Regions from separate parts of the Fictibacillus sp. EA-CB0309 genome, predicted to be linked through region 2. Evidence: riboswitches for the same ligand, from Rfam matches in the RefSeq annotation. Region 2 holds a riboswitch; the other holds the start of a gene.
What was found. Region 2 has a riboswitch for cyclic di-GMP ahead of ACEWFH_RS03580 (hypothetical protein). Riboswitches for the same ligand answer to the same signal wherever they lie in the genome.

Region 1 (16,162 bases), 1.9 Mb from region 2:
AAGCGGTCAACTGCTCATTTCTGCGCACACTGTCCCAGATCTCTTCATATAAGCGCTGGATATTATTGGATAGTTTCTTTCCTTTATCAAAGCTTTCTGAAAGTGCGTTTTGAACACGTTTGTTACTTTGTTCAACTTCTTTCATTTCGCTTTCTGTTTCGTTCAACTCTTTTAAAAGCTTTTGGTGCTCTAAGTCTATATCTTTTAAACGTTGAGATAAAAGGGTGGCCTGCTGAAAAATGCTTCGATCTTTTTGAGTAACTTCAATCTGAGATAATTCTGTTTTTAACGCTGACTGTTTGTCTTTTCCTCGTTTTAGAATTTGCGTAGCATCGAACTCTGCTTTTTCGCTCTCTTCATAAGATTTAGCTAATGAGACATGTTTTTCTGCTTCGCTTTTTAATGCTAGTTCCTTGTTATTAAGCTCTTTTTCCCAATTCAATGCTTCTTTTAGACCGCTGCGTTTTTCAATGAGAATTGGCTCTTCGTGATTTCTTTTCTTCTTGACAGCTTCATACTTTTGTTCTGACTCTGCTAATAATCCCTTTAGGGTCTCTGTACGTTTCTCAAGTTGTTCTTGTTCATCACGAATCTTTTTTCTGCAGAAACCGAAGCGTTCCACTCATTGGCATACGGATAGATTTTATCCGCATGTACCGCACGTTTTAAATCGATTTGCAGGCGCTCCATTTCTGGCTGCAGCTTTTTTAAATCGTTTTGTTCTTTCAGCAGTTTTTCATTCTGAACTTGAGCTTCCCAGAACATTTCCAACGATTTTACGTTTTCTTCTTCTTGTTTCATACGCTCTGAGATCATTTTCAGTTTTTCTTCTTTTTCTTTTAAAGCAGCAGAAGCATTCTCTAATGATTCAGAAGAAGCTTCACCTAAACCAGCCTGCTCGGCTGAGATCTCATTGCTTCGATTCTTTTGTTCATCAGATCTTTTCTTTAATTTGTGATTTAACACATCACCGTATTTTTCAAGCTGAAACAGTCGCTGCAGCATCTGTCTCCGATCGACACCTTTTAATGATAGAAATTCAGCAAACTTACCTTGAGGCAGCACGACTGCGCGGGTAAAATCATCAATCGTAAGTCCGATCAGCTCTTGCACCAGGCGAGTGACATCTCTTTCTTTATCCGCATGAACGACAGACTCATCATTCACTGCTTCAATCAGCCTGCATGTACTCGTACGTATCGTGTGTTCTCCACTTCTTTTAAAAGAACGTTCTACCGTATATTCCTTTTGCTGAGCGCCCTCTCCTAATTGAAAAGAGAATGAAACGGAAAGCTTGTCTTCTGCCTGGTTCATAATGCCATATGTTCCGCCCGCTGCACGTTCTACTTTTCCATAGAGCGCTAGTGTAACTGCATCTAGAATCGTTGATTTCCCGCTACCGGTCGGTCCAAAAATACCGAAAACTCCACCTGAACAAAGATCATGGAAAGGAACAGATTGTGCTTCACGAAAACTTTGCAATCCTGAAACGGTTAATGATATCGGTCTCATCCTGCTTCCTCTCCTTCCGAGTCCTCTTCACCAACGAGATCTAAGAAAAGAGAGATTAATTGGTCATCCGGAACAGCTCCGCCCGTCTGCCTTTTATAAAAAGTGGTAAACAATTCGTCTACAGGCAGTTTTTGTGCAGAAACAGATATTTGCTCACCGAGCGTTTCTTTAAAAACAGGTTTAATATGAACAATTCCATCATGCGCCTTACGCAACCTCTGAATTTCCTCCATCGAGAGTGCGTCTTCAACATGAACAGATAAATCAATCCAGCAATTGTGATGCACCCCACCTTCAATACCCTTAAATACTTCTGAAAGCCCATTTTTCGCTTCCCAAGCTACAAGCGGCTTTCCAGAGCTTAAATAGATCTCTTCCACATTTGCTTTTTGGTTTGGTTCAACATCAATAATGGAGACCGATTTAGCTTGACCACTTTCAGAAAAACTGTAAGAAAGTGGTGACCCTGAATAACGGGCTTCCGTTTTAGCACGTTTAATGACTTGTGGTCGATGAAGGTGTCCAAGTGCTACGTATTGAGCAGATTTCGGAAGACTTTCAGCCGCTACCGTATACGCGCCTCCAATGTGAACGGGGCGCTCTGAATCAGTTTCTTTGCTTCCGGCTACATATAGGTGACTCATCGCGACATGCACGTTTCCTGGCTTAAAGTTAGACGTGATTCTTTTAAAATAAGAATCTACCCAATCATCATATTGACTTCTTACATCTAGTTCTTCTGATGATTCACTTAAAAGCATTTTAAGTCGAGATTCCGATGGATAAGGAAGTGCTGCAATTTCAAGCATCTGTCCTGAATTTCGAATCGGAACACGCTGCAATTCTAATGTGGGCAGTCCAACAAGCGTAATTCCAAGCTCCTTTGAAAGTGGAAACGATGCAGCCAGTCTGTCTGGATGATCATGGTTTCCTGCTATAGCGATAAAGGGGCTTTCTCCCTTTCTGCTGATTCTTGCAATCGTATCAAAAAACATTTGCTCTGCCGCTGCCGGAGGGTTTACCGTATCGAACACATCTCCAGCCATTAGTACAGCATCGATCTTTTCGCTTTTCACGATCTCTACCAGTTCGTCCAAAAAGGCTTGCTGTTCAGCAAGCCTGCTTCTTCCTTCCAATGAACGCCCGAGATGCCAGTCTGCGGTATGAAGCAATCGCATTGTAATCCCCCTTATTTCACTTGTAGAATGTGTCCACCGTCAAAAAGTAAAGATAACGTTCTTTGACAGGCTTCTTTAGTATTCTTTCTATCGCTTTTGAATAAAGCGTAAGCTGCATTTCGTAACGATTCAAGAGCGTTTCTTTCGCTCCAGAAAAGCCATCAGTAAAACGGTTTGTAATTTTATCCGTTTTATAATCAATTAATATGAAACCATCTTCCTCTTCAAGCAGGCAGTCAATTACCCCTTGCACAAGCACATGCTCTTCTTCACCATCCCAATTTCTTTGAATCTCAGACAGTGGAAGCGCCATGCTGAACGGGATCTCTCTATTAAAATTACCATTCTCTATGATTCTCTTACCAAGCGGCCCTTCAATAAACTGCTGAATTTGAGACAACTGAATGTTCTCGGCTTGTTCTGCCGTAAGAAGTTCTTTGGCTTCCATTTCTGCAAGCTGTTCCTGAAGCTCTTCTATTGATGATGATTTTGTAAAATCAATGTGCTGCATAACCATGTGCATAGCCGTACCGACTTCAGCAGCATTTAACTGAGTTTCTTGCATAAACCTAGGACGCTCATGAATTACTTGCTGAGCAGCTTTTACTAAATCAGTAGAGCTGTACTCATCTGCTTGATATTGTTTTTTGATTTCAGTTACAGATTGCTTTGAACGGGTAACTGTTGATTGTTTATGTGTATAACCCCATTCCAAGCGGCGTTTAATTTCATCAAAATGTTCACTGATAGAATCCACTGGTTCGTTGTTTTCAAGTTGAGTCAATAACTCTTCTTGCTTCTGCTTCTCATCAATCTCCAACTCTTCGTATTCACTTGCTGAAAGAATGGTAATCTTCCAATCGGTATCATCGATATAAACTTCGCCTCTGCCTCTTTCACCTGTTCCAAGAATAGAAAGAATCGGATCAGCGTTCCTATGGCGTATGACCGCTCTTCCAATCCAATCTAGATAACTTTTTACTCCAGCACGTTCAAAGTCAGGCAGCATCCAGTTTTCTTCGTAAAGAGAATCACTCCAGCTATCCGCAGATTTTTCAATATCATTAACCGTACCGACTAAATATATTTTTTCTTTAGCACGTGTAAGTGCTACGTAAAGCACACGCATTTCTTCTGCGATTAGCTCCATTCGCTTTCTGCCTGCTATTGCAAGCTTCGGTAGTGTCGGGTAAGCGACGCGGTATTCAGGATTGATGTATTGCGTTCCTAGACCAAGTTCTTTATGAAGAAGAACTTTCTCGTTCAAATCTCTTGTATTGAACTGTTTGTTAATTCCTCCTACGAAAACGATAGGAAATTCCAAACCTTTACTTTTATGAATCGTCATGACACGAACAACATCTTCCTGTTCGCCCAGGGCTCTTGCTGCTCCAAGGTCCTTGCCGCGTTCTTGCATTCTTTCAATAAAACGAAGAAAGCGGAACAGACCCCGGAACGAAGTACTTTCATACATTTTTGCCCGTGTATACAGTGCTCTTAAGTTGGCTTGACGCTGCTTGCCTCCAGTCAGTCCTCCAACATAATCAAAATAACCTGTCTCACGGTAGATGTCCCATATAAGATCAGCAAGAGATCCTTGGCGTGCTTGATGACGCCACAATTCCAACTGCTGCAAAAACCGCGAAACCTTCCCTCGAATTTCAAAATTCTCACCTTCTGAAGAATATAGCTCGACTGCTCCGAGGTAATTGTCTTGTTTCTGCTTCAACCTCACTACAGCAAGCTCTTCACCAGTCATGCCTACAAGTGGGGAGCGAAGAACAGCTGCAAGCGGTATGTCTTGTAAAGGGTTATCGATCACTTTTAAGAGTGACATCATGACATGAATCTCGGTAGCGTCAAAATAACCAGTCGAAAGTTCAGCATAAGCAGGAATACCTTGTTGTTTAAATTCTTCTAAAATGACAGGCGCCCACACAGACGTTGCACGGAATAACATCACAATATCTTTGTACTTAGCTGGACGCATCGATTTCGTATTTTTATCAAAAACAAGATGAGGAGAGTCTCCTGTCGTTCCCACAATTTGTTTTATTTTTTCTGCTATCACCCTTGCCTCAAGCTGAACGGTTTCAAGTTCTGATTTTTCCACTTCACCGCTCTCAAGACCGTCTTCATCTACAACAGGCTGACTTTTATTAATTAAGATCAGCTCAGGTTCATTGCCATCTTGCTCTGGATAATAGCTCGCGCCAAGCTTCAGTTCTGCATCCTCACTATATTCGATCTCTCCGACGGTTTCGTTCATGATTTGTCTGAACAAATAATTGGTAGCTTGCAGGATGCCATTTCGGCTTCTAAAGTTTTTGGCTAGATCAATTCGTAATCCACTGCCGCCTTCTTTTGTAAACTGCTTATACTTCGATAAAAATAGAAGAGGTTCAGCAAGACGAAACCGGTAGATTGACTGTTTCACATCACCAACCATGAACATGTTCCCACCGTCTCCATCTTTAGACACTAAACGAACAATGGACTCCTGCACAAAGTTTGTATCTTGGTATTCATCAACCAATACTTCTACAAATCGATCACGGTATTCCAATGCTGCATCTGAAGGCACTGGGAAATCCATCGTTGATCCTTCACCTTTTAATACGTGAAGGCAATAATGCTCCAGATCACCAAAGTCAACAAGCGACTTTTCCCGCTTCGCTTCACGATATCTTTGCCCAAATGTTTTTACTAAAGAAGAAAGTTCCTTTACGATCGGTGCCATCTCTTCAATGTGGACGATATAAGAATCAGGATGTCGCTCAAAATATTCTCCTTTAAGAGCTCCTGTTCGTTTCTTAATGGTCTCCCTCATCGATTTGACTTTATTCTTTAATTCTTCATCCACATCTTTTCCGCGAACTGCCTTTAACTTAGGCGGAGCGTATGTCTGAAATTCTTCGTACAGCTGATTCCAGCTATTCTTTGCGCCATACAGCCTGTTAATGAAAGCTAGATCTTCTTGCAGCGTTTCTGCATAAGCAAGAGGACCTCCTGATAGATGTGCTAGTTCAAGTGCTCTATGTGCCAATGCACGAAGCCCTTCTATCTGTATTGAAATATCAACCAATAATTCTTGCGTCCAAAGAAGTTCATCGATCGAAGATGCTTGCACTTGGTACGTTTCCGCCATTTGATCGAGCCACCCGTCAGGATCAGGATGGCTTCTTGCAAAATCATAAAGAGATAGTACAAGCTTTTGAAGTTCCATATCATTTCTGTCAGAACTGTACGCGTCAACCACATTATAAAAAATATGGTCTTCTCCCTTGCTGTACTCTTCTTCAAAAAGATCTTCAATCACTTCTTGACGAATAAGTTCTGCTTCCGTTTCTTCTGCAACGCGAAAACCAGGATCAAGATCGGTTTCATAATAATGCTTGCGAAGCACTTCAATACAAAAAGAGTGAAGTGTAGAAATAGAAGCTTTGTTTAATAGATTCAGCTGCCTTCTTAAATGAAGAGAAGAAGGGTTTTGCGACAATTCTTTATCAATCGCTTCTCCTATTCGTTTTCTCATTTCAGCTGCTGCTGCGTTCGTAAACGTAACGATAAGCAGTCTGTCAACATCTGCAGTCTTTTCGCGGATCATCGTAATGATACGTTCTACGAGAACCGCTGTTTTACCAGATCCAGCCGCTGCTGCGACAAGTACATTTTCTCCTCTTGCTTGAATTGCTTGCCACTGTTCGTCCGTCCACGTGGCACCTTCGGGTTTAGGAATTAATGTTTTCAATTGACGGTTCCTCCTTCCTCTTGCATTTTTTCTAAGATGACTTCATCTTTTTCCGGGCGAAGCTGGCGATATTGATTTTCTTCTAGTGTCTGATCAAACTGACAGACCGGTTTATACGAACAAAATGTACAAGGTGTTTTTTCTTCATTTCATATGGGGAGATGTCAATAACACCACTTGTTATGCCAGCGCCGCTATTCACTGCCATTTTTCGGGCATGCTTTCTCATCGTGTTAAAATGGTCGGCTGTAGCAACGGAAGAATGCGACTTATGAAATCCTTTTTGTGTTAAAGCTACAGGGATGATGGATGATCGGTCCTCCATCGTACTGTCCATAAGGTGAACGGCTTCTTGCTCAGCAAGTACAAGACCTTTCATCTTAAATTTCTTCAGCACTTCTTTTTCTATCTCTTCCACACTAAGAAGCTTCTTTTCGTTTAGAATCGGATTATGGACATGGAAGTATAAAACACCTGCAGGCACGGATTCTTCACCGAGCCAGTTTTGTGAATGTGTTACTGCTACATCCAGATACGTTAACATCTGCAGTGCGATTCCATGATACAACTCAGCTAAGTTCAGTCCTGATGAACTAGATTTGTAATCAATAACACGCATAAGAAGTCCTTTGGAACTTTTCGCAGTGTCCACACGGTCAATACGTCCGATCACTTCCATTGTTGTTCCGTTCGGTAATTTATAGATCAGCGGCGGCAATGTTCCACCAGCTCCGAATGCAAGTTCAAGACCAGCAGGCGTAAATCCACTCGCCTTTGCGTGCTGGCTTAAAATGTGCGAAGCCTTCCCGACTACTTCTTTCAGCTTCTTCTTTATATAAAGATGACGGTTAGAACTTAACAAAATCTCATGCTGAAGCTGTGGTGCAAGCAATTCTACAATATCGCCTGCCAGCCGGTAACAATCACCTTTTGAAAGATCGCTCCAAGATACTCTTCTTTGCTGAAGTGCATCATTCATTTGTTTTAAAGCAGCATGAAACAATTGCCCAATATCAGGTGCTTCGAGTTTGTACATCTGACGCTCTCTTAGTTTTAATCCATACGACATAAACTGTGAAAACGGACATGACTGAAATAGCTCCATTCTAGAAATACTCGTCAAAATCTTTTCACCATACAGGTCCTGTGAGACAGAAGAGCTTAACGGTGCTTCACGGTTAAAATAAAACAGACTTGATAAAGCTCTTGTAGCATAATGGCCGTATTGGTCATCTGTTATGACCCAGTTATAAACATCCCACCAAACGGGAGAGATCGGATACCCTTTTTTCCATTCTCTCAGCTGTGTACTCAAAAAGGAGACGCTCTTTACAGGGTGCTGTACAAAATCAATATCCTCATGAAGAGCTGGTTCATTATGATAAAGTTCTTCCTTTAACTTTGGAAAAAGATCACGCAGCCGCTGAATAACCATTGATGGTTGAAGTGTTTTACCTTCCTCATCAGCGAGTGCATACGAAACAAACAAATGGTCACTGCCATTTGTTAACGCAAGGTATATCATAAATTGTTCATCAAGCAGCTTTCTTCGTGCTGTAGGCGCAAGAACAATCCCATTTCGTTCAAGCGCTTCTCGTTCATCTTCTGATAACAAACCATCATCCTTTGGCTTAAGAGGAATCACACCATCGTTTACACCAAGCACGAAATTAACTTTTACATCGGTAAATCTTGATCGCTCCATCGTCCCAACTAACACTTGGTCTAACGACGGAGGAACAAGGGCAAACTTCATACTCTCAAGCCCAGTTTCAAGCATCTGCATCCACGTATCTTTTGACAGTTCTTCTTCGCCCGTTAACTCTACCATTTCATCAAGCAGACCTAACACCGCATTCCAAACCTGTCCATGTTCTGATGCTACTCTTAGTTTTCCGGAAGATTCTGCTTGAAGTCTTAACCGCTCAAGTTTCATCGGGACATTCAGATCTTCTAAATACTGATAAAGTGTTCTACAATAATCGATAACACTTTTGCTAGTTGAAAGGCCTTTTGATAGACGGCTTAGAGGCGACACAATCATGTCGCGCAAATCATTGATCAGTTGTTCTTTTTCATCGTCGCGACTTGTTTTCCCAAAGTCTTCTGACTCAAATCCTCTAAACCTTTTATATTTCCATGGTTTTGGATCTGTCCACCTCTTGCCTTGTATGCCGAGCGCTAATACATAGTTTTCAAGTTCATCCATACAGCGTCTCATCTCTGAAGTGGTCTTTCTGATCTCATCAAGCGGATAGAGCATGTCTGTTTTAACCGCACGAAAAACGGCTTCATACCGCCAATTTTTTAGAACAATATCTAAAGAGGAACGAATAAGTTCAATGAGCGGATGATGAAGCATGGACTTTTTTGATCAAGGAAAACGGGAATTCCATAGTCTGAAAAAACGGTCTCAATAAGCGTCTGATAGGTGCCAGCGTTACGAACCGTAACAGCTACGTCACGATATCTATACCCATGATCTCTTACAAGCTCAACAATTTTTCTTGCTGCACCTTCGACTTCTGACCTGATATTTACAGCAGCTGCAACATGAATTCCATCAGAATCCGATGATTGAACGGCAGGTCTTCTGTCATATTGTTCTTCAATATGAGCGATCGCCCGAGAAGTGAATTTAGGATTTTCGTGAAGGAAGATAGGTTCTTCCAATTCCACACCTAGTTCTTTCGCTTGCTTAGTAAGAACTTGAATGGTCTTCTTTGTCATGTAGAACGTATCAAGCTCATGCAGAGCTGTTTCTTGTTGAACAGATTCATCTGTTGTAAGTGCAATGGTGACTTTTTTGCATGTGCCATTAAGCCTGCCACAACTTCAAGCTCTTGAGGCGTAAAAGAATGAAATCCATCTATGTAAATTTCGCTATTCTTAATACTCAAAGCGGTAGGCAGCTTCTCTTGAAGCAATCTTAAATAATCTTCAGAATCCAGATATTTCCCAGCGAGTGCTTGTTCGAGTGCACCTGAAATAATGCTGAGATCTGATAGTTTATCTTGAAGTACCTTCATATTATTCTCTTTTTGACCAAGCGAAAGCAGCGTTTCCGCATTCCACGTAAGGTCTTCTGAACTCACACAATAACGTTTCAGCTCTGTTGTCATCAACTCAAGCAGTTCGTAAAATCCGCTTTGTTCTGATGCTTTCCTGAAAATTTTCAGTTCTTCTTTTTTGTGTTCAACGATTTTCCGAAGCATCATTCTTATGCCTGTCGAGGTAATATGCATTCTTGTCATGCCCCCGGTCTCACCAAGAACACGCCAAGCTAGTCTTGAAAAACTAAACACTTGCGCACGCATCATTCCTGATAATCCGGGAGTCGATGCAAGCTTGTATTCTGATTGAAAGGTCATCTGATCTGGCACGAGATAGATGATCGGATTTCCGGATGGATTTTCTTTAAGTTTTCTTTGAATCTCCATAAAGACAGAGTGGGACTTTCCGCTGCCGGATCGTCCCAAGATATATTGCAAACTCATTATGTTCATCCCCTGTTCCGCGCATAAATTCTGTTTCTATTATCTCATAATCTAGTAAGACGGCAAAGGCAAGTATACTTAAAAACGAGCACATACAGCTGGTATTTAAAGGATAGCTCTTAATATAAAAAAAGGAAAACCGCTACATCATTAGCTGATTTTCCTCGATTTTGATCGTATCAAGTTTCAATGTGTTTCTTCCTGCTGACTTCGCTTCATATAATAGCATGTCCGCCCTTTGGATTATTTGAGCAGGTTTTTCGCCAGATGAATAAATGGCTATTCCGTAACTCAAAGTGATTGGTAACGGCTCGTTTTCAATTGTATATGGAAATCGCTTTAAATGACTGTTGACGGATTCAATCATCCTTTTCACTTCAGTTTCGCTAGCTGTATGTAGAATCCAAGCAAATTCTTCTCCGCCATACCGATAAGCTTCTCCGTCTTTTAAAGAGATATACCGTTTGAATGTTGATCCCACGAGTTTCAGTACTTCATCTCCAATTAAGTGTCCATGCTGATCGTTAAAATTTTTGAACCGGTCAATGTCACAAAGTACAAGAGTAAAGGGCTTATTTTGTTTTGTTTTTTCTAATACATCTTCTTGGAACTTTCTGTGGTTAAGCAACCCAGTTAAATAGTCTTGTTCAGATTGAAGCTGATACATGTTCTTCTCAAGATAGTGTTGTCTTTCTTTAGATGCGATGATACCTCCGTATAATGCGATCAGCCATAAAAAACAGCTCTTCATAAAAAAGTCAAAGGAAACCATAGTATCTTGATAGCCACCGTCTCTTATAAAAAAGAACAGTATGGCACTAAAACTTGCTAATCCTAACAAAAATGCACCTTTTAATCTCCAATAGAGGGCCGCATGGATAACAATCAAATAACCGACAGAAACAAACGGACTCTCTGCTCCTCCAGATAGCTGCATCAGCCAAACATAAGCAATATAGTCAAAAACGATGCCGCCCCTTGTAAAAAAGCGGTAGTACGCGGATTTTTCATGACACTTATGTAATACGATCTGCGTTGACGTCATGTATAGTATTCCAATCGCCAAAAGGATTGGGAACGTATCTGTTTCATAGTTCAATACATTTGAAATAGGAGTATAGTAAAAGATAGGGATGCAAAGAACTAAAAAGAACCACCGCAATAAAGAAGATATGTTTTCAGATCTGTGTTCAGTTATTACAAACAATTCTCTCATGTAGTCATCTTCCTTCGCGCTATGCTATATTAGGAAATTATAGCACACGGTTCCTGTATTTTACATAAATCAATTTTTCTCATTCCATCTTTACGTTTCACACGTTTTGACTTCTCGTTTGTTGGTATACATCCGTTCATCAGCCAGCTGAAGGTAATAATCAATGTTTTCACATGCATCGGAAAGAAGTTCTATCGCACCGTAAGCGAGTGAGATCGATTTGTTCCAACCCATCAATTGACTCTCCATTTTTTCCACAAGGATATATGCTTCCGCTTCTGTAATTCCCGGCAGAAGAAAGACAAATTCATCTCCTCCAAATCTGAATCCGGAAAACAGTTTTAAGCGTTTAGAAAGCTCAGCGATTTGCTGAAGAATTTCATCTCCTGCATGATGACCATACTCATCATTTATTAGTTTGAAATTATTAATATCAAACATAACAAGTGTTAGCGGCAGTTTAAGTTTGTGTGCTTTCTCCAGCTCTTTTTCTAAACAGTCATAGAAATAACGACGGTTATAAAGGTTGGTCAACGGATCACGGATACTAATTTCTTTTAAATCTTTAAATTGCTCTGCTGAAAAACCACTTAAGAATCCAGTAACGGATCGATGCGATATACGGTTCCACCTGTCCAGCATGAAAAGTTGAACAAAAAGCGATTCATTCTTCGTTTCTTTTTTACTTGCTGCAGCACAGATTCACTGATGCTGGTAGTAAAGCAAGCAAGAGACTGATGCGGAATTCGCTGATGTCTCAAAAAATGAATTCCAGACCGAAAAGCTTTTTGCTCAGCTTGCTTCAAGAATAATTCAAAACGTTCTTCCGGAAGAAAAACCGCATGAGTAATTCCCCGTAAAAACTTCACTAATATCTTTTCGTATTGCTCAACAAAACCGTTTAGAAACGTATGAAAGTCATCATGTTGTCTGAGATGCTCTTTGTGAGTATGTATCATGGTTGGAATAGACTTCATAAATCTTGTAAACAAGTTTCTTTTGAGTGTGCGCAAGTCTAGTTGGAAGTTTTCCATTTCTGCAACCCCTCAAATCCTGAAAAATTACATACAAAAAGCCATTACCCGAAAAGGGAATGGCTTTTATAATGTTTGATAAGCGTCGAATCTCTTTGTCAGTTTCGTTCCTAAGATGCTCAAGTATTTAAAATAAAATACTAGCCCTTATGAAACACACTTCCTCGATTCCTAGCTATCAAAACATTAATCCGCTTCCCTTTGGCAACCGGCTGCCATTGCATGTTTACCATACTTTAGGCCCATAGCTTTGCGTCCCAGCTTTTCAACTGGTTTGCCCTTAATAACAAAGGTTTCTATTGATTTATAGATATTATATCCTATATAGGTAATTTGTGCCAATGTTTTACATAGGTATATTATCCTATTATTAACCGTCTTTATTTTTGGATATTTTTAACTTTCTATAGTACCTATACCCTACGCGCACAAAATTTAAAACAAAATAAGGAATTTTTACAGGTAAATAGTAGAGAGTCTTTTTGTAAAAAGTAAAGTATGCTTTACGCAAGTCTTCCCACTTACGGCAATCTTCCCTTTTATAAAAATCAGATACATCCACAATAATTCCTCTATTACCCGAGATCATCACATTCTTTCCGTGTACATCACTAGGCTGTAATCCTTTTTCCCTTGCATATCTCAATGCATTATCAATGTCATAGATCACATGCTCAGGTATTTTGATTCCTTTATGCACACAGTCATAAAGCGTAATACCCTGGATTCGTTTTAAAATCAAGAACCTGCTTTCCGTATAATAACAAACAGAAAACCCGGGATGATCGCCTAATCGTTCGTATACTTTCTTCTCATCCAGCAGACCGTGTTCGTCCCTGCCATAAATTTTCACGACATAAGCAGGATATTCAGGATGAAAAAAACAGCCGCATAATTTCCGCAGCCTAGCATTTGCCAAGGATGCGGTGTATTTACCGGACATACTGGATCAAACGGACTTTGGCTTTCAATCATGATCTCTCTGTTCAATTGTCTGGCAAGCTGAATAAAGTGTTCCATTCGGTTCCTCAATTTCTAATGATTTACTATCATCATATGTTTCTGCATTCATTGTATACAGTTGGCATTAAAAAGGAAACCTGAATGCCTTCCTGACTTATTCCGCTGCCACGTGAAGATATGACAGCATAAGCGTTTCTGCTTTGTTTTTCAAATGAACGTTTGGGAACCGCATTATTTCACGATAGCCTCTAATGAAGATCTCATATTCAGTAATATCTGCTTCACGCCGTCCATCCATCACCTTTATTCTTCTTTTTCGCAGTTCAACTCTTACATCATATAAATCTTTACTAATTTGATTCATAATTTGTTCAATTAATGCGACGTATGGCTGTCTCAATTTAAATGGAGAGCCGTTAATAATTTGGAGGTCCCGATTAAACACTGAGAGTAAAATCGGATACATCACAAATTTCTCAATGAGCGAACGCTCTTCTTCGCTTCCATATTGCACGACTATTCCCCCAATCTTAAGAAGGCAAAAAACGAAATTGTACAGATAGAATATTCCTTAATTGAAAAGTCCGGATTTCTTTTCTAACTGAACAGTAGCCTTTAATCATGTCCCCATCGAAAGAGTATGGAATTACCAATCGATGAGAGATATCTCCTTTTCGCGAAAGATAAATCATCTCAACCGCAGCTCTTTCTTGGATGCATCTCATTAACATGTTAGTCATGAAGCAACCTCCTTTTTTATTTATTATATGCGAACAAACGTTCTTTTAATACAAGAAAAAAATACCTATCTAAATAAGATAGGTATTCTTGATATCTACTTGGTTTGGAGACCAATTCCCATCGCCTCTAGTTCTTGATACAAATTACCCGCAATGGAAAATCCTTCAAAACTGATTCCCAGGGAAACGACCGTCTGGGCTAATTCAGGCCGCATACCGCTTAACGTTACCTTTACACCTAGGAGCTTAAGCGAATTAATCACTTTGAATAAGTTATGAGCCACCATCGTATCGATGACTGGAACTCCAGAAAGATCGATAAATAGGTGCTCAACCTCTAGTTCCATACATTTCTGAAGTGATGTTTCCATAATTAATTTAGATCGGTGAGTATCAATCGTTCCAACAAGAGGAAGAACGGCGACCGATCTCGTCAATCTAACAACTGGAACAGAGAGTTCTTCAATGGCTTCTCGGGCCAATCCGAGTACTCGGTTATTGTTTTCTACATAAGCTACACTAAAAGCATGCACGGTTTCATCTAAGAACGGATCAATGATTGATGCTGCTTTTAAAACAGTCTCCACTGCAAACTTTTCATTGTTAATTTCGTTTCGAATAAACTCCCAAAGCACGATTCGATAAAACCTCGTACTGTTTAAAGCCGTATCTAAAGGCACTTCGTACTGAACGGCAAGTTCACCATTCTTCCTTCCCCACTTGATAAATCGTTCTTCGCTGGCTTTGTAATCTTCATATAGTGCTTCTCCAAAATATGTGAATAATTCACCACGAAGTTCTTTCACAAAATCTGTTAGAACGGGCGGATTTTCACCATGCTGTACTCGAACCTCATCAATCTTCTTCGCCAGATCATATCTACTTTCAATGATCTTTTTCCCCAATTCCTTCAATTGGCGCTCCATTTTAACTATATCCCCCTATGTAAACAAAAAATGATTGCATACCTCCTACCTATATACCATTATTAAATTGAATTGAAACCTATTTTCACAAAAAAATGTCGTAAATTGTTGATAGCTTAGGAAGGAGTTACTATGAAGATCTCGTTTGGTTTTTTATTCGGCTTGTTTGTTATGTCTCATTGGTCCGTTAGAGCTTTTGCCTGGGAGTTGAAAGCCGTAACAGCTGGCGAACGAATTGGAGCTGTATTTTTAGGAGTTCTCATTTTATTTTTAATTCTGTTGTTTATTTTCAAACGCTACAGCACTTCTTTTTTCCATGGATTCTTAGCTGCGATCGGCTTGTTTTTAACGGTCGATAACATTTTGTTTCACTGGGTGTTTCAATTACATCGTGTTACTAGCGGTCCTGAAGCCAATATACTTGAACCGTTGTTTGTTGTGATAGGAATCGCGCTTGTTTATTACACGCGGAAAAAAGAAAAAATGAGCGTTTAAATGTAATCAATATGAACCGTAAAGCCTGCTGCTTTGGCTTTTAATGCAAGCTTTTCTGCATTTTCTCGAGATGAGAAAGCCCCGATTTGCACTTTATAAAGCTTTCCTGGTGTTGTTACGGTCTCTTTAAATGCCTCTGTATTAACGATTCGTTTCTTTTGTTCGTATTTAACATCCTCTATAAAGAAAGGGAACGTTTTATTATACTGATGGAAGCTGTTCAACGGATCTGTTCGTCGTTTTGGGTCCAGTTGGAAGTGCCCTTTAATATGACGTTCAGGATCCCATTGATACAACTCACATAAATAAGCAAAAAACCAGACGTACCGATTATATGCTTCTTGAAAATGAATGGCACCCCCATAGCATAATTCAACGCCGATTCCCCATTCGTTCGCATCAGATACATCAGAACGTACATGCCATGCTTTTTCATTTAAAGGTATGATCACAAGAATTTGTTTATCATCGATAAAAACATGGGCAGATGCTCCTAAGTGCTTACTATTAAAATAGTTATAGTTTTGCCCAGCTGTTGAACCAGCGTTACCTGTATCATGAGCTACCACATACCTAGGAATGCGATTCCCGCCTGGACGCTGCTTCAATTCTTTTTAATAAACTGATTGGTGATTTTGTATTTTTCTTTCATTTTTACACCTCCAGAAATTTCACATCTACTCTAAAAGTGTTTGAAAGCATAAAAAAAGAGCCATAAGCGGCTCGATTTTTTTGGTTCTTTTTCTAAAAGATTGTTGCTTTGGTACTCGTTTATTTCTTCATCGACAAGTTGCTTGGAGTGTAAAGTGTGAGACTACTGCCCAGCGGAAAGCGAAGCACCTGAAACGGA
Region 2 (16,162 bases):
GTCACTCTTTCGATGTCTTCTTTATATTCCAGCTCAATCGTAAAATCTGAAGATGCAGCTACTTCAACAAATTCCATAGTGTCTGTGGACTGAGCATATGTATAGTGGCGAGATCTAAAATAATCAACCACTTTATACGTTGCGATTCGGTACAGCCAGGTTTTAAAGGATGCTTTTTTGTCATCGTATTGCGTAATGGACTGCAGCATGCTGATAAAGATTTCTTGCGTTAAGTCCATTGACAGTTCTTTGTTCAGTGTCTGCTTGTAAACGTAGGCATAAATAGACGGATAATAAACTGCAATCAGTTCGTTCGCAGCGTTTTCATCTGATTTTTTCTGGATTAGCTTGATCCATTTTTTCTGTTGCAACAGTTTCATCATGATTTTTTCTTCACTTCCAGACTGCAAAAAGGTGTCTTACTCATACATTCGTAAAGAAGAGATAAATAGTTTTACTTTTTATAAAATTTTTTCCAATTTCTATTATAGACTTAATAAATCATCAATAAGTAGGTTTACTGTGGGACTAAAAAGGTTGTCTAACTCATATGTTTTTAAGGAACGAATTAATAGATTTTGTTTTAGGATAAAGCATGAAAATTTATCAAGAAGGATAATGTTGGTTTTTGTGTAATTCCTAAGTTCAACAATCCTTATACGTTAATAGAAAGTTGGGTGATTTTACATGCTAATGGATACTGATAACTTGTTATATGTAGCATTGATTGTGTTATTGCTTTTTGTTGGTGTTGCCATTGCAGCTGCAAAGTCGAAAACAGCTCCTGTTGAGGAAGGTGGAGAACACATGTTTAGAAATTTGTATATTTATTTGGTGTTATTTACAACGCTTTTGTTAACACTTGGAGGAGGCATTAGTGTATTTATGGGCGTAGCTGATCTGGTTAGCCCAAACACGTATCATGCTAGTTTTACAGAATATAAGCTTGGTCAAGCTGAGTCAGTATTTGATGAAAATGGAAATCCAATGCCTAGTAAAACGACGGAAGAAGAGTTGCGGAGAGAGTATAAATTGATGTTAGAAGATGAAAAAGCACAGATTAAAAGAAACGCAACGAACAAAATTGTTAAAAGTTCAGGATTTATACTAATTCCACTACCGGTCTTTCTTTATTTCAATCGCCAATTGCGTAAAAAAGAAGCAAAATAAACAGAACAAAACGAGCGAATACTTTCCGCTCGTTTTTTATGTGCTAAACAATTCTATTGCTCCACAATCTCCTTCAGCTTGCTCTGCCACTTGTCGTCATCCAATATGATCTGAAACGAGATTCGGCGGTTTTTTTGAAGAGCTTGAGCTGAGTTTCCTTCTGCAATCGGTTTATACTCGCTGTAGCCTGTTGCCGCCAAGTATTGCGCGTACTCCTTTCTCGCCAGTTTCGGATTTGCTTTTCCAAGATAATCGACGACCGCCACCGCACGCTGGGTGGAGAGGGACCAGTTGTCATACGGAACAGAATCGGTGTGACCTTCTATCAAAATGATGTACAGGTACTGACTCATGTCTTTTTCCTCGATAATCGCGGCGAGTGCATCAGCGAGGGGTCAAGAACTTGTTTTCCTTTTGCAGAAATCTCTGCACTCCCGGTATCAAAAAGAATATTTCCTTCTACAGAGATCGTGTTGTTCGGACCCCTGATGATCTTATCTTTTCCAACGTTTTCTTCGAGCTGTTTTTGGATGAGGTCTGAGATGTGCTTTTTCACCTCAGCCACCTGACCAAGTTCGCGCTTGATCTGTGCCTGGTCATAGGCGTTGTAGATGCTCTGTACGTAGGCTAGTATGGCGATAAAGACCATAACGAGCACCATCATCGCCATCATATCGGTAAAACTCGGCCAGAAGATCTCTTTGGTTTCTTGGCTCTCGTCGTTGTAGTAGGATTTGCGCGCCTTCATACCGGTCACCGTCTCCTAAAATTCGGGTTGGAGATCTCAGGCATCCGCTCGTCATCCACGTATTCGGCTGCGCGAGGATTGCGCGTTTCATAGACCACCTGGTTGGATTGGTTCATAGCGGCTTGGTAGATGCGCTGCATGAGGTGGTACATGTCTGAGAGCGTCCGGTTATTGTCTGTGATGCTTCGAGTTAGACTATGATGAAGGTTTTCAAGCGTGCGTGCGAGTTCACGCATATCGTCATCGCGGCTGTTCTGGTTTTGTGAGTTGTTAAGGATGGAAGCGAGCTGACGGCTCTGGCTATCCATGACGTTCCGGACTTGGTCGGTAAAATCACGTTTGATGTGTTCAACGGCGGAATAAAAGCCTTTTTCAAGCTGACCGACGCTTGAAGCGAAGTCCGCTGCTGCACGGCCGTACTCGCCTTGTTTTTCAGAGTATCGGTAATGCCACTCATCTTGCTTTTGTGCAAGTCGGTTTTCGAGCGCATCATGCTGGTTTTGGTAATGCTGAAGCTGCTCTTGCATGCCGCGAAGCATGGATTGCGCGTGTTCTTCCGATCTGCGCTGCGCTTCTTGCAGCATTTTATCAGAGCGCTGGATAAGCTGGTCGAATTTTTGCTGACCTTGTGTGTGCCGGTCGTTGCTTGTTTTTAGCTGCTGTTCGAAAGAAGATATGTTTTTGGCGAGTGCGTTGATGCTCGTGTCGACGGTTTTTGTATCGTACCCAGTTCTTTCGTTGTTTCGTTAAAACGCTGACCGAACTGATCGAGCTGTGTGGTGGAGGCCGCGAACCGTTCGGAGTGCTCACGTTGTGCTTCAAAAATACCGTTCACGTCTTCCATCGCTTTTTGAAGGCCAGCTGTAAAATTAACCATTTGAGATGCGAACTCGCCTAGTGTTTTATCGAAGGATGATTCAACACGGGACGCTAGACGGTCAAGCAGGCGTTCAACCGAATCTTGAGGCTTGTCGTTGATCAGCTCGCTGTTGATGTTGTGATCGAGATATACTTCACAATCGGCTAAAAGTTTGTTCTGCATGTAGGAAAGGGAAGTGCCTTGTGAGAAAAAACCTGACTGAATCAGGTTTAGGAAGAGAGCTGCACCAATCCCTGCGATACTTGTAAAAAAGGCAACGCTCATTCCTTCAAACGGTGCTGTGAGTGATGAGATGATTGAGTTTAGTGTGAGGTTGGAGTCCGCTGGCTGAGTGCCGAGTGTCATGAGCGTGTCTTGCATTGATACAAGAGAGAGCGTTAGTCCGATGAAGGTTCCGAGGACACCCAGAATGATGGTGAAGGACGGAAGCTGGTTGAGTAATTTTTGTATATTTCCGACCGGTACTCTAAAAATACCGAGCAGTGGAATGCGTTCGTTGTAAAGGTGCTTTTCGATAAGCGCTTGAGTGTTTAGTTGAGGCACACCAGCGAGATGAAATTGCTTGTAGTCTGATGTGACGCGTTGCAACCAATGCGAGTAAGGCTGCTGATCTTTATTCGTCTCGATCTGCTGCAACTCCTTGCTCCATTTGCGAAAGTGGTAAGCGGTTTGGGTATACCCTACGATACCCATAAATACGAGAAACCCAATGACCCCGACGACGATTACAGTAAGTTGATCCATCATGCCACCCCTTAGATGTCTTGTCTGATTGTCCTTACTGATAGTTATGTCCTAGGAGCGGGAAATATTTAGGGAAATGGGGTCTGGCCCCAAACAAATACAAAAACCCCTGTATTGTCCATCTCATATGGACAATACAGGGGTTTGTTCAACCGCTTAATTATTCTTCTCAGTACTAACTAAGCACAACCTGAAAGCGGCGCAGTCTCTAGAAGCCAATTACGCCTCTTTTTGCTGTCTCACTAAGTTTTCGTAAAATGCAGCATATGACGCACTCATATACGGTGCAAGCCAAAGAAATCCGATTCCTAGTGTTAATATACATAGAATTCCCCAGCCTATGAAGCTTAACTGCAGCACGAAAAATTGCCACTTGTGGCCATTCATCAGCTTACGGCTTTTGGTAATAGCAGCATTGATGCCGATTCTTGGATTATCCCTTAACACAAAATACGTTTGTGAATAGGAAAATGCCTTAATGATACCGGGAATCACTAGAAGAAGTGTCCATAAAAACATGTACACCATCATCACCAAGTACGTTCCTAGAATTCTCACGTACATGCTGATCTCCGAAAAAGCTTGAAGAAGACTAGAAAACTTAATTTTTTCACCAGTGCGGATTACTGATAAAAAAGTCCATAAATATCCGATATATAATGGCAGTAAGACGAGAGTGATGATAAACGTACTCGCTGCCGGTCCATCGACATTTTCAGGCTTGTTCACCCAAGCTTTAAAGCCTCCGCTTAAATTAATTTCTATGATTAATGGGATCAAATAATAAACCGAAGCGAATAGCAGTGTAAATAATGCCGCTGTGCCCCATTGTCCTTTTAGGTGCTGCCGTGCTTGCATTTTGATTTCTTTATTTTTCATGATGTACTCACCTTTCTAGGTCTGTCCTCTTATTATAATACGTAACGGTAAAGAGAAAGATGTTTTTTTGATGAGCATTAATAGTAAAATAGAGGGAAACTACGTTGGTAGAAGGGAGAGTTACTTATGGAGAATTTGGAAGAAAATAAGGCTTTTCTTCTTTTTGACGGAGTATGTAATCTTTGCAATGGAAGTGTGCAATTTATTCTAAAACATGAGAAAAGCAGTGTATTAAAGTTTGCAGCCATACAATCAGAAGCTGGACAAAAGTTGCTCTCTCAATACAACATAGACCCAGAGTATACCAATTCCGTAATTTTAATAAAAGAAGGAAAAGTCTATACAGAATCAGATGCAGTGTTTAAGATCTCCCAGTTCTTGAAATTCCCTTTCAGATTAGGAAGGTTTTTAGTTGTTGTACCACAGCCTATTCGGAATTTCATTTATAGAAAAGTAGCGAAAAATCGGTATCGGTGGTTTGGCAAAAAGGACAGCTGTATGATTCCAACGCCCGACCTGAGAAATAGATTCTTACAATAGTTTTTACGACCAAACTTCATAAGACAACACATTGCCTAATAGGATAAAACAAAAGCCTAAAAGGGGATTCGTGCAATGGGACAAAAAGTTTTGTTCTTTGGTGACGCAGGAATTGATGATGCAGTCGCCTTAACATATGCCTATTTAAGCGAGGAAATAGATATTGTAGCGGTTGTTGCGGACTATGGGAACGTAGCCAGAGAGCAGACGATTGCAAATGTAAGTTATCTGGCAAAAACATTTAACTATCCAAGTGATGTCAAAATTATCGGTGGTGCAGAAGTTCCTATGACAGGAGAACAGCCTACATTTTATCCGGATGTACATGGCGTGTACGGTCTAGGGCCGATTATACCCGGTACGTATGATGGATTCATCGAAAACTTCTTCGAGATCGTGAACATTATTGAGCAGTATCAAGATGATCTCGTTATCGTAAATGCAGGAAGGCTGACTTCGCTAGCTACAATGTTTATCTTGTTCCAATCGCTTATGAAGAAAGTAAAAGCGTATTATATTATGGGCGGAGCGTTTTGGGTGCCTGGAAATGTTACGGCTGTGTCTGAAGCGAACTTCCATGGAGACCCAGTCGCAGTAAGAATCGTTCTAACCTACGCGGATAACGTAACGATCATCCCGTTAAACGTAACGGACAGAGCGCTTGTTACCCCAGAAATGGTCAACTACATTGATTACAAAGGAAAAGCACCGATCATCAAACCGGTGCTGGATTTTTATTATAATTTTTATAAAAGCAGAAATCCCGAGATCCAAGGAAGTCCTGTCCATGATGCAATCACTTTACTAGCTTGCATAAGAGAAGACATGTTCACGTTTAGGACGCTTCCAGTACATATTGTGCTGCAAGACGGAAACACAGCAAGAGGTCAGAGTATTGCAGATGTCAGGCCGTATGTGCAGTTTAATGAAAGTGACAAAAAACATCGAATCGCGTTTGATTTCGATTACAACTATTTTTTTAGAGATTTTATGAGCGTGATGACGGGAGAAACGTTTAGTTAATTATATAATAAAAAACCGGTGATTCTGCTAGCGTAAGAACCCCGGTTTAATTTATGTGATTAAGCGCAATCTTTAATTTGATCTAGTTTGTTTAATTTCTCATCTAGTATCTGACTTAGCTGAACAAGAAGCGGATCTGCAAGACTATTAACCTTTTTACTTACCTCATACATGGTCGTTCGAATGGCGTCTATCTCTGTAGTTAAGACAAGAGCATTGCTTCGGCTCATGGTCCATTCCCCCTCTAATATAATAACCACTTCTGCACCATTAATGTCGGTAAATCTTGTAAATATTATATACCATATTTTGTGTCTAGTCTATTATTTTTTTACACATATAGGGGGACAGACCCTATACAATTACACATTCGCCGTTTTTGTCTTCCTCAAAAGACAAAAACGGCTCTTTTTTAGTAAAAATTTGTTGCATTCTGTCGATATACTTTTTGCTGCCTAGAAAAAGTGAATGTTGGAGGAAAAAATGATTAAAAAAAGTCTACAAAGGCAAATCCTTGTGCCTTTTATATTGCTCATTATGATGACTGGTTTAATAGTGAGCGGAGTAAGTTATATGTTCAGTATGAAAACAACCGTTGATAATTCATCTGAAGATACATCAGACCGTATGCACGATCTAAACGAGTCATTGAATCGCTTTTTACAAGATAATGCCGATTTTGTTTCAGCTTATGCAGATTCGGCGACGATTAAACTACATGAAAAAGGCGATAGTACTGATTACATTATTTCAAAGTTTGAAGACTACCATCTAGCAAACGAAGCCATTATGAATAGCTATTATATTTCGGATACAAAGGAAGTTGTCATGTATCCAATACCTTCAACAATTGTTGAAGACCTGACTTTAACTCCTTGGTATCAACAAGCGGCTAAAAATCCTAATGAAGTCTTCTGGACAGATCCTTTTATCGATCAAGCAACGGATCGGCCTGTTGTAAAAGCTGTAAAAGCAGTTGAGTACAGTGGCAAAGTCGTTGGTGTTACTGCCATTGATATTGCCGTTAATGATATTTTGACACTCATGCAAAATGTGAAGATCGGTTCAACAGGTTATGCTCTTCTACTCGATAATTCCGGAAACTATATGGTGCATCCTGATGCAAAGATGCTAGGGAAGAGCGCAACAAAAGAATCATTTTATAAAAAAATCACGGATAAGACGGGTATTGTAACCACAAATATCAACGGTGAAGAGAGAGTTGTGAGCTACTCAAAGAATGAAACGACTGGTTGGAAACTAGCGGGAACTGTAGCGGTAAGTGAGTTTGAACAAAAAGCGTCTGTCATTCTATTACCCATTGGAATTGCTTTGCTGGTAACCCTTTTAGTGGCTGCTGTGATCTCCTTGTTCGTTTCAAGAAGGATCACGGTACCTGTTAAACAATTAAAAAATGCGATGCATGAAATAAAAATGGAAACCTGCAGACCAGCGTCTCCATACAAAGAAAAGACGAAATTGGAGAACTAGCTGCGAGTTTTGATGAGATGTCTAGCCAAATGCGTACGTTAATCGCGGAAATGGCTCAGATTACCGATCATGTTACAGATGCATCCCAAACCGTAGTAGCGAGTGCAGAAGAAAATTCAGCATCTGCACAGGAAGTTTCAACGACGATGCAGCAAATCGCAGCGGGGTCATCCCATCAAGCAGAATTGATGGATGAAAATGCAAAATCAGCTAATGTGCTAGCTGAGCGTATCAGTCAAGTTCAAGCGCATGGGGAAACAATCGAAAAGGCAACACAGCAAATGAATGAAGAATCGCTGACAGGTGTAAAAAAGGTAAGCATCCTGAAAGAAAAATCATTAATGACAACCGAAATGACGAAAGAAATGATCACTTCAATAAAAAAATTAGATGAAACATCAGGCAGCGTTCAAAAGATTGTATTGACGATTAGTGATATCGCGAACCAGACGAATTTACTGGCATTAAACGCAGCAATCGAAGCGGCAAGAGCAGGAGAGTCTGGGAGAGGTTTTGCGGTTGTGGCTGATGAAGTTCGAAAACTAGCAGAGCAGACCGAGAATTCTTTAAAAGATATTAGCTCTCTGATTACCGACATGCAGCAGGTAACGGAAAATACCGTCGGACAAGTTCAAGAAGCGGCAGCCCTTGTTCTTTCTCAAAGTGAAGCAGTTGAAGAAACTGAACAAACCTTTACCGCTATTTCTAAGGCTGTTCGAGGTAACGCAGAAGCATTAAAAGACGTGATACAGTCTGTTGAAGAGATGACAAAGCAAAAAGATGTCCTGTTGGAGAACGCTTCGCATATTTTAGCGATTACGCAAGAAACAGCGGCTGGAACCGAAGAGGTTTCTGCATCAGCAGAGGAGCAATCAGCCTCTATGGAACAACTGAATCATCTAGCAGATCAGCTTGAGCAGTATGCAGAGCAAATGCGTACGCACGTTCAGAGGTTTAATTTCTAGAGGGGGACAGACCCCATACAATTACACATTCGCCGGTTTTGTCTTTTTCCAGAAGACAAAACCGGCTTTTTCTTTGATATGGATGAATTTTTAACATCATTAGTGTGTAATATTACAAGAAATTTAGGTTTCTACTACCGGTGAGGTTCTGCTTTCTACATATTCTCGGTATTGAGGTTTTGAATCTTGAAAAAGTCCAAGTATGGTTGAGGTGTCTACGAAAGGGCATACCGATTGGGTGACATAATATCGATAACTACTCCAAGGGTATTCGAGAGGAAACATTACAAGATCGGCGGCTACAGGGTTTAAGTGAATGTAACGACTCGTATCTAGCAGGTACGAACGATCTTCAATCAGTTCTGCTCCGTAGCGGCCTTGAAACACATGGCCAGTTAGCTCGTATTTTTTGTTGAAATACATGGCATACGTTTCATTTAGTTCTTTCATAAATTCTCCAGGTGGGGACTTGCTGCACAAAATTTGAAGGTGCGTGTGGTTTGTCAAGAGGCAATAAGAGAAGAGCCCGACAGCGTGCTTTTTAACACAGTGACTTAGGATCTTTAAGTAGCAGTGGAAATCCAGGTGGGAATAAAAAGAGGTTCCCTGCGGTTTCCGCGGGTAGTCACGTGATAAACAGCATCAGGATACCAAATGCGACGTGTTCTGGGAATGATTTTCACCTCCTTTCAGTTGTACTTCTATTATACTTCCTTGTAACTAGATGTGGGAAATAGGGACTGACCCCAAACAATTTATTTCCCTCATCATTATTGAGTAAAACCTCTTAAGCAATCTGGAATGCAATCGGTTCTAATCTTCTCTTTTCGCAAAGTTGTACTTTTTTCGTAACGGTTCCACATAAATTTTGTCGAAAGTGCAACATTCATAGCACTTCTTATCAAATTTCCCCGGAAATTTTTCTTCAAAAAAACCTAATAAGTGAATAAGCGACCTCTATCTACACAAAATAACCCCGTATTTTTATTTAACGGAGGTATAAAATTGAATCCAAATCAACCAAACACGAATCAAAATCAACAACCACCAAATGCTAATCCAGAATTCTTGCATCAGAATATGCAGACAGGTCAGATTCCAGCTCATCTAAATCACGGTGGGCATGAGATGTTTGATGTCCATGAAATGCTGAGTGGCATTGTATCAACATTGAATCTATACACGATGTGCAGTGGACACGTGCAAGATCAGGAATTAAAAACAATGCTGAATCGTCATTATCAGCATATTTCAAAGGAGTATAATGCATGTGTACAGGCTTTTCAAACAGGGAAAAATCCTGCTATGGAAACAAAATCTTATAAGATGCAGCAAGATAATGACTTTGTGTACGGATTAAAACCAGCGCAGCCGAAAAAACCGATTCAAAGCGTTTCTGAATTAAATGATGAGTCAGTCTCTAGCCTTATACTAGGAACATTGAAATCCAATGCATCATTAAGAGGAATGGCAACCTTAGAACTTACAAATCCGGTATTGCGACGTGTTTTAGCAGATGGAATTCCGAACTGGATTGAGATGGCTTACGAGCTTTCGATCTGGCAAAACAAGCATCATTATTATCAAGTGCCACAGCTCAACCAACAAGATATGACCAGCATGCTGAACGCATACGCACCGTCACCACAGACACAACCGCCACTTCAGTAATTTCTACAAACATTGAAACGAGTACCTGAAAAAAGGGTACTCGTTTTATATTGTCTTTTAACCTCACGTAAACAGGGATATCATGAGTAGGAATAGAAGAATTCTTAAGGTCGAAACAACTCGACAAGGTGATATGAATTTGCCATAGTAATGAGTGGACTTATATTTTGTATTGAAACTCCAGGGGTTAAAAGATGAAAAAGGGTATCGACTGGCGATACAGAGTCTCAAATAAAGAAGCCATCATGGGTACTGTGCTCGCTATTTTAAACTTTATCTGGTGGTATGCGTTTGCTTACGGTTTAGGCGGACGTCCTGTTAAAGAATACACTTACATACTCGGATTTCCGGCTTGGTTTTTTTACAGCTGTATTGTAGGATTTTTTGTTTTTACCGTTTTGGTATGGATCATGGTGAAATTCTTTTACACAGAAGTTCCATTTGAAACGGATGAGACAGACACTAAAAGGGATGGTGAAGCACGATGAACTGGGATGTGATCCTTCCTTTAGGCGTCTTTTTGATACTTGTTTTTTAGTTGGTATTTACACCTCTCGTCATATTAAAAGCGGACCGTCTTTTTTACAAGATTACTTTTTAGCAGGCAGAGAGCTTGGTGGTTTTGTTCTTGCTATGACGATGGTTGCCACATACGGAAGTGCCTCAAGTTTTATTGGAGGACCAGGAGCTGCTTATCAATTGGGACTGGGTTGGGTACTGCTCGCTATGGCCCAGCTTGTGACAGGTTATTTTACACTCGCTGTCCTCGGAAAAAAGTTTGCGATTGTCGCACGTAAGATTAATGCTGTTACACTTATTGATTTCCTCAAAGCACGTTATGAAAGCAAGTGGGTTGTGATTTTGTCAGCATTAAGTATTGTCATCTTTTTGTTTTCAGCGATGGCTGCTCAATGGGTCGGTGGAGGACGGTTAATTGAATCGTTTACCGGACTATCGTATACGACAGCACTATTTATCTTTTCGGGATCTGTCTTGGTATATGTGATTGCGGGTGGCTTTCGTGCTGTTGTAATCACGGATGCGATACAAGGTGTGGTTATGGTGATTGGAACTGTAATCATACTAGCCGGAACGATAATAGCTGGTGGTGGAATTGAGAACATTATGGGTGAGTTAAGAGCAGAAAATCCAAATCTCATTACACCGTTTGGTTCCGATCAATCTCTTACACCTCTTTATGTTTCGTCATTTTGGATTCTAGTTGGTGTAGGTGTTGTAGGATTGCCACAGATTTCGGTAAGGGCGATGAGTTACCGAAACGCAAAAGCCATGCATAGAGCGATGATTATCGGAACGTTTGTTGTAGGGTTCATCATGTTAGGCATGCACTTAGCGGGTGTTTTTGGAAGAGTGGTCCTTCCGGGGATCGAGGTGCCGGATAAAGTAATGCCTTTATTGGCACTCGAGGTACTGCCGGGGTGGTTAGCTGGAATCGTCTTAGCTGCGCCCCTTGCTGCCGTTATGTCAACGGTTGACTCGGTGCTTCTGCTTGTTAGTTCAGCTATTATAAAGGATGTTTATATCAATTACATCAAGCCAGATGCAGAAGAGCAATTTGTAAAAAAATTAAGCTTTGGAATCACAGCTGTAGTGGGCTTGAGTGTGTTCGCGATGGCTATTCATCCGCCCGACTTGCTGATTTGGCTCAATCTATTTGCATTTGGCGGGTTAGAAGCAGCCTTCATTTGGCCAATTGTAATGGGGCTGTATTGGAAAAGAGGAAATGCAAATGGAGCCATCGCATCTTTAGTTGTTGGTGTAGGAACGTACATGTATCTGCATCTTAACTATCCAAACCTATGGGGCATGCATACGGTTGTGCTGCCGATCGTGCTATCCTTTTTTGCCTACATTGTGGGGAGTTTCACAAAGGGGACAGACCCCAGACAAATACATTTTAGACGACATTGTCCACTCGAGGTGGACAATGTCGTCTTTCTTTTCTATTATTTCAAAATAAAATCTTAAAATAAAATCCTACTAAAATGAAAATTTAGTAATAAATTACTAAATACCCATTTACAGTGAATTGAGCGGATGGTAATTTAGTATCAGAATATAATTAGATAGTGTGGAGCTGTGAAGGTTGTTCTGTATATGGGCGCTTGGAATAACTGAAGCTAGTAGCGCAACCGACCGCTTTCTTTATGCGTTCTATATATAAAGGAAGGGGTATTTTGTTATGGAAATCTCTCGAAAAGAAAAATTCAGTGCAAAGAAAAAGTCGACGAAGAAATGGCCGAAAATTGTTTTAGCCTCAACGTTGGCATTAGGTATAGGTTCAACATCTGCATTTGCAGCGAATAATAATCTTGCTGACTATCTCTACAAGCAGATCGTTTCGTTCACATACAAATCAGATATCGATAAAGCTCTTCAGGATGAAGAAAAATCCCTATTGAAAGATTTGAGCGCGAACATCGCTTCTATCTTTACAGGTGCGAAACAAGAGCTGGAAGATGAGAAACAAAAAATCATTACAACCAAAAAGACAGAAATACAGACTCACTACAACCAAGAGATGGCTGAAGTTACAAAGAGAAAAGAAGAAGCTTTGACAAAAAAGAAACAAGATATGAATGCTGAAGCTGCCACCACAACAGCTGACATAAAAGTGAACATCACAAAAGAGATTGAAAAAGAATTAGAGAAAAACCAAAACACAAAATAATTTATCCAAGAGCGGAATCTTCATCTCCGCTCTTTTTCTTTTTCTGATATCCTAGAATATAGAAAATCTACAAACGGAGACCACTCTATGAAAAAATTATTTTTAGCACTTAGCATTATCTTTTTCGTTTACGCAACGGCTATGCTCATCCAAACGACCAACATGGATATGGGTCTTGCAGTTTTCTTCTTTTTGGGTGCACTTTTTTTCGTCATCTACTATCGACATAATACGGCTATGAAACTTTTTCAAACCTACCGAAAAACAACCGCAACAATCGTGGTCCTATGCTTCCTTTTTGCTGCAACGCTAGAAACTCTTATTCTTACATCCGCTAATACTGATCCAGAGAAGGTTTCTGGAAAGATAGACTCCATCCTTGTTCTTGGTGGCGGTACGAAGAACAATCGACCTGGAGCTGTTTTGAAAGGAAGATTGGATCAAGCGCTTGCTTATGCAGAGAACCATCCGGATGTGACGTTTATCTTAAGCGGCGGGCTTGGGTTTGGGAAAACGACGAGTGAGGGCACCATTATGAAAAACTACTTAGTGGAGAATGGAATTGAGCCTGACCGCATACAAATTGAAGAAAAAGCGACCAGTACGTACGAAAATCTTTTATATACGAAAAAATGATTTCTTCTGATGATCAATTGCTGATCGTAACGAGTGATTTTCACCTTTTCCGAACAAAGATGATTGCAAAACGTGTTGGAATTGAGGCAGAGGGACTAGGCTCACCGCTCAGAATCTCGTCAGTCCCTCAAGCTCACGTGCGAGAATATATGGCGATTATAAAGAGCTATTTTACCGACCGCTAAAGGATTGAGGCCACCATGGATAAAAGTAAGTATCATTGCTGTGCGACATGTATCAATTTCAAGCCGGAAAAAACGACCCAAGGCATGCGCTATCACTGCGTACGCCTTGGTTATGAAACAAAACCACAATACCAGTTCAATTGCTGGGAGCCGAAACCTCATGTAGTGGAGCTAATGAAGAAAGAAAAATAAATTTTACCGATACAAGGCTTTCTAGAGGAAACCAAAAACTTCATCATATGAATTGAGAGCTGATTCCTTTTAATCAGCTTCTTTTTATGAAGTGATTGGCAACGTCTTGATAATAACAAATCAGTTTGCATAAACACGCCACTTGCACTGAAAAAGCTTACAATGTTACATTGTGTAAGGCTTTACACAGCAAATTAGTGGAAATACTGTTGATAGATGATGTGATCTTGAGCGAGATCATCGAAATAGAAAGGATTTTTGATATGAATCTTCAAATCCCGATTGAAATAAAAGAAAAGCTACAGCGAGACGCAGCAAAACGATTAGAAAACTTAACAGATGTATATAAAGAGTTAATTGGTGAGCCAGGGTACACAGCGCCTGACGCTTCACTTATAGAAGATGCTGTGATTGCACTTGCTTTAGGAAAAAATGTCCTGCTGAAGGGACCGACAGGGTCAGGTAAAACAAAGCTTGCCGAGCTTCTTTCAAACGTGTTCGGGCAGCCGTTACACCAAGTAAATGCTTCCGTTGATCTTGATGCAGAAGCTCTTCTTGGTCATAAAACATTAAGCTACAACGAGGGAAAGCAAGAGATCGAGTTCATTCCAGGTCCTGTAACGAAGGCGGCAACGAACGGACATTTCTTGTACATCGATGAAATCAACATCGCAAAACCTGAAACATTGCCAATTCTAAACGGAATGCTCGACTACCGACGTACGATCGCAAACCCGTTTACTGGTGAAGTGGTAAAAGCTCAACCTGGATTCAATGTCATTGCCGCGATCAACGAAGGATACATCGGAACGGTGCCTTTGAATGAAGCGTTGAAAAATCGTTTTGTGGTGATCGAGGTGCCTTACATTCAAGGCGATACGTTAAAAGAAATGTTGAAAAATCAGTCTCAGCAAAAAGACGAAGATGTTCTTTCGAAGTTTGTCCAGCTTTCGTCTGACCTCATCGGTCAGGCGAAAGCCGGCCATCTGTCCGAGGACGCCGCATCCATCCGCGCACTGCTGGATGCGGCCGACCTCTCCGTCTACTTGCCGGCGAAGCGCGCCATCCAGCGCGCAATCGCCGACAAACTCGAAGATGCCCGCGAACGCGCCCTCGTTTCCAACGTGGCCGCGACGCTGTTTGCGTAAGCTGGGAAATGGGGTCTGTCCCCACACAATTTATTTCCCACGACGATTTTGGAGGTTTTCCCTAGATGAAATTCCTAGTATTTGCGGATACAAAGATCGATTCTTTTGTTCACATGCAACTGATCGACCTTTCACGCTCACTCTCAAAAGTGGATAAAATGGACGTTTCGTTCTCGTACCACTCGTACTTGGAACGAAACAGCGGCGTCACTCACGTCAGCCAGTTCTGGAACCCATACCCGCGGGATATTCAGCTCGAAGGCTGGAAATCTGACGTGTATTTGCGCAGCTATGGAACGCAGTTTCATACGGACGACAACATCATTTGGAATGCGCTAACCCAACTAAAAACACATCCGCACCGGGAATTTCTCAAACAGGTCCTTCTTTTCGCGGAAGACTTCCGATTGGAACAGATCTGTACAAACGACCGGCCAGGGATGATGCATGCCTTCAAGCTGCGCAAAGAAACGTTTCAGGTGCACTATAACCGCGAGTACCGAAAACATATTCAGCAAAAGCGTGAACTTGACGCGCTTTTTTGCCATATCATTCTTTTGGCTAATAAACGTTTTGTCGCGGTACCGACAGAAACACAAACCTTATACCAACAGCTGCGACCTTTGCTCACAAACCTAACAATAGCTCAATCAACACAAGACATTGCGGAGATCATCTTCCAAATGGCTGAAATCACAAAATCTCACACTGAACTAAAAGACATGAAAACAGCTTACCGAAGTTTCGCCGATCAGCCGAAGCTCACAGAAAGTACCGAAGAAAACCAACAGCAATTCGACGACTTAACACGAAACAACGAAACCAAAACAAAAAAATCGATCACCAAAGATGATGATTCAGAAAAAGATGAAGACGAGAAAGAAAAGGAATCACATTCTTCCTGGCATGATGAAACTTCTGACCCGCAAGATTCATTTTTACAAATGGATTTGGATCAAGGGACGAACACGGATTTGTTAGGAGAAGGTGCGAGAGAAGCGGAAAGTGGAGATGCGGTGTTCGGATCAGTCCAAACGAGCGCGCAAAGAACGGACAACAACGACTTCAACACCCAAAACGAACATGAAGCAGAAACAGACAACAACCAATCTGGTTCAGATTCTGCCAATCACTTCCCATACGGCGAAGTTAACAAAAACGTAACCGAGCATTTCGTTCCAGCAAAACCGGCGTCACC

Region 1: linked by a shared signal. The riboswitch ahead of ACEWFH_RS14770 (hypothetical protein) and the one ahead of ACEWFH_RS03580 (hypothetical protein) in region 2 are both predicted to bind cyclic di-GMP.

The regions. Positions count from the first base shown of each region.
Region 1 covers NZ_CP169271.1:2,643,171-2,659,332, forward strand. Annotated here, with positions in the region: gene ACEWFH_RS14740 (AAA family ATPase) at 547-1,512, opposite strand; gene ACEWFH_RS14745 (exonuclease SbcCD subunit D) at 1,509-2,690, opposite strand; gene addA (helicase-exonuclease AddAB subunit AddA) at 2,707-6,441, opposite strand; partial or broken gene addB (helicase-exonuclease AddAB subunit AddB) at 6,438-9,938, opposite strand; gene ACEWFH_RS14760 (GGDEF domain-containing protein) at 10,081-11,154, opposite strand; gene ACEWFH_RS14765 (GGDEF domain-containing protein) at 11,245-11,796, opposite strand; gene ACEWFH_RS14770 (hypothetical protein) at 11,745-12,188, opposite strand; cyclic di-GMP riboswitch class I at 12,389-12,477, opposite strand; partial or broken gene ACEWFH_RS14775 (protein kinase family protein) at 12,559-13,208, opposite strand; gene ACEWFH_RS14780 (YhjD family protein) at 13,306-13,665, opposite strand; gene ACEWFH_RS14785 (WYL domain-containing protein) at 13,682-13,891, opposite strand; gene ACEWFH_RS14790 (STAS domain-containing protein) at 13,987-14,817, opposite strand; gene ACEWFH_RS14795 (DUF2243 domain-containing protein) at 14,950-15,312, shown strand; gene ACEWFH_RS14800 (N-acetylmuramoyl-L-alanine amidase) at 15,309-15,920, opposite strand.
Region 2 covers NZ_CP169271.1:610,298-626,459, forward strand. Annotated here, with positions in the region: gene ACEWFH_RS03500 (RNA polymerase sigma factor) at 1-383, opposite strand, end outside; gene ACEWFH_RS03505 (hypothetical protein) at 688-1,170, shown strand; gene ACEWFH_RS03510 (OmpA/MotB family protein) at 1,224-1,523, opposite strand; gene ACEWFH_RS03515 (hypothetical protein) at 1,520-1,927, opposite strand; gene ACEWFH_RS03520 (hypothetical protein) at 1,924-2,502, opposite strand; gene ACEWFH_RS03525 (hypothetical protein) at 2,571-3,545, opposite strand; gene ACEWFH_RS03530 (DUF975 family protein) at 3,762-4,421, opposite strand; gene ACEWFH_RS03535 (thiol-disulfide oxidoreductase DCC family protein) at 4,548-4,961, shown strand; gene ACEWFH_RS03540 (nucleoside hydrolase) at 5,037-5,984, shown strand; gene ACEWFH_RS03545 (aspartyl-phosphate phosphatase Spo0E family protein) at 6,044-6,214, opposite strand; gene ACEWFH_RS03550 (HAMP domain-containing protein) at 6,468-7,475, shown strand; gene ACEWFH_RS03555 (methyl-accepting chemotaxis protein) at 7,445-8,440, shown strand; gene ACEWFH_RS03560 (transposase) at 8,564-9,025, opposite strand; gene ACEWFH_RS03565 (spore coat protein) at 9,521-10,111, shown strand; gene ACEWFH_RS03570 (YhdT family protein) at 10,306-10,599, shown strand; partial or broken gene panF (sodium/pantothenate symporter) at 10,596-12,100, shown strand; cyclic di-GMP riboswitch class II at 12,197-12,279, shown strand; gene ACEWFH_RS03580 (hypothetical protein) at 12,315-12,803, shown strand; gene ACEWFH_RS03585 (YdcF family protein) at 12,891-13,439, shown strand; gene ACEWFH_RS03590 (hypothetical protein) at 13,436-13,624, shown strand; gene ACEWFH_RS03595 (ATP-binding protein) at 14,080-14,964, shown strand; gene ACEWFH_RS03600 (hypothetical protein) at 15,030-16,162, shown strand, end outside.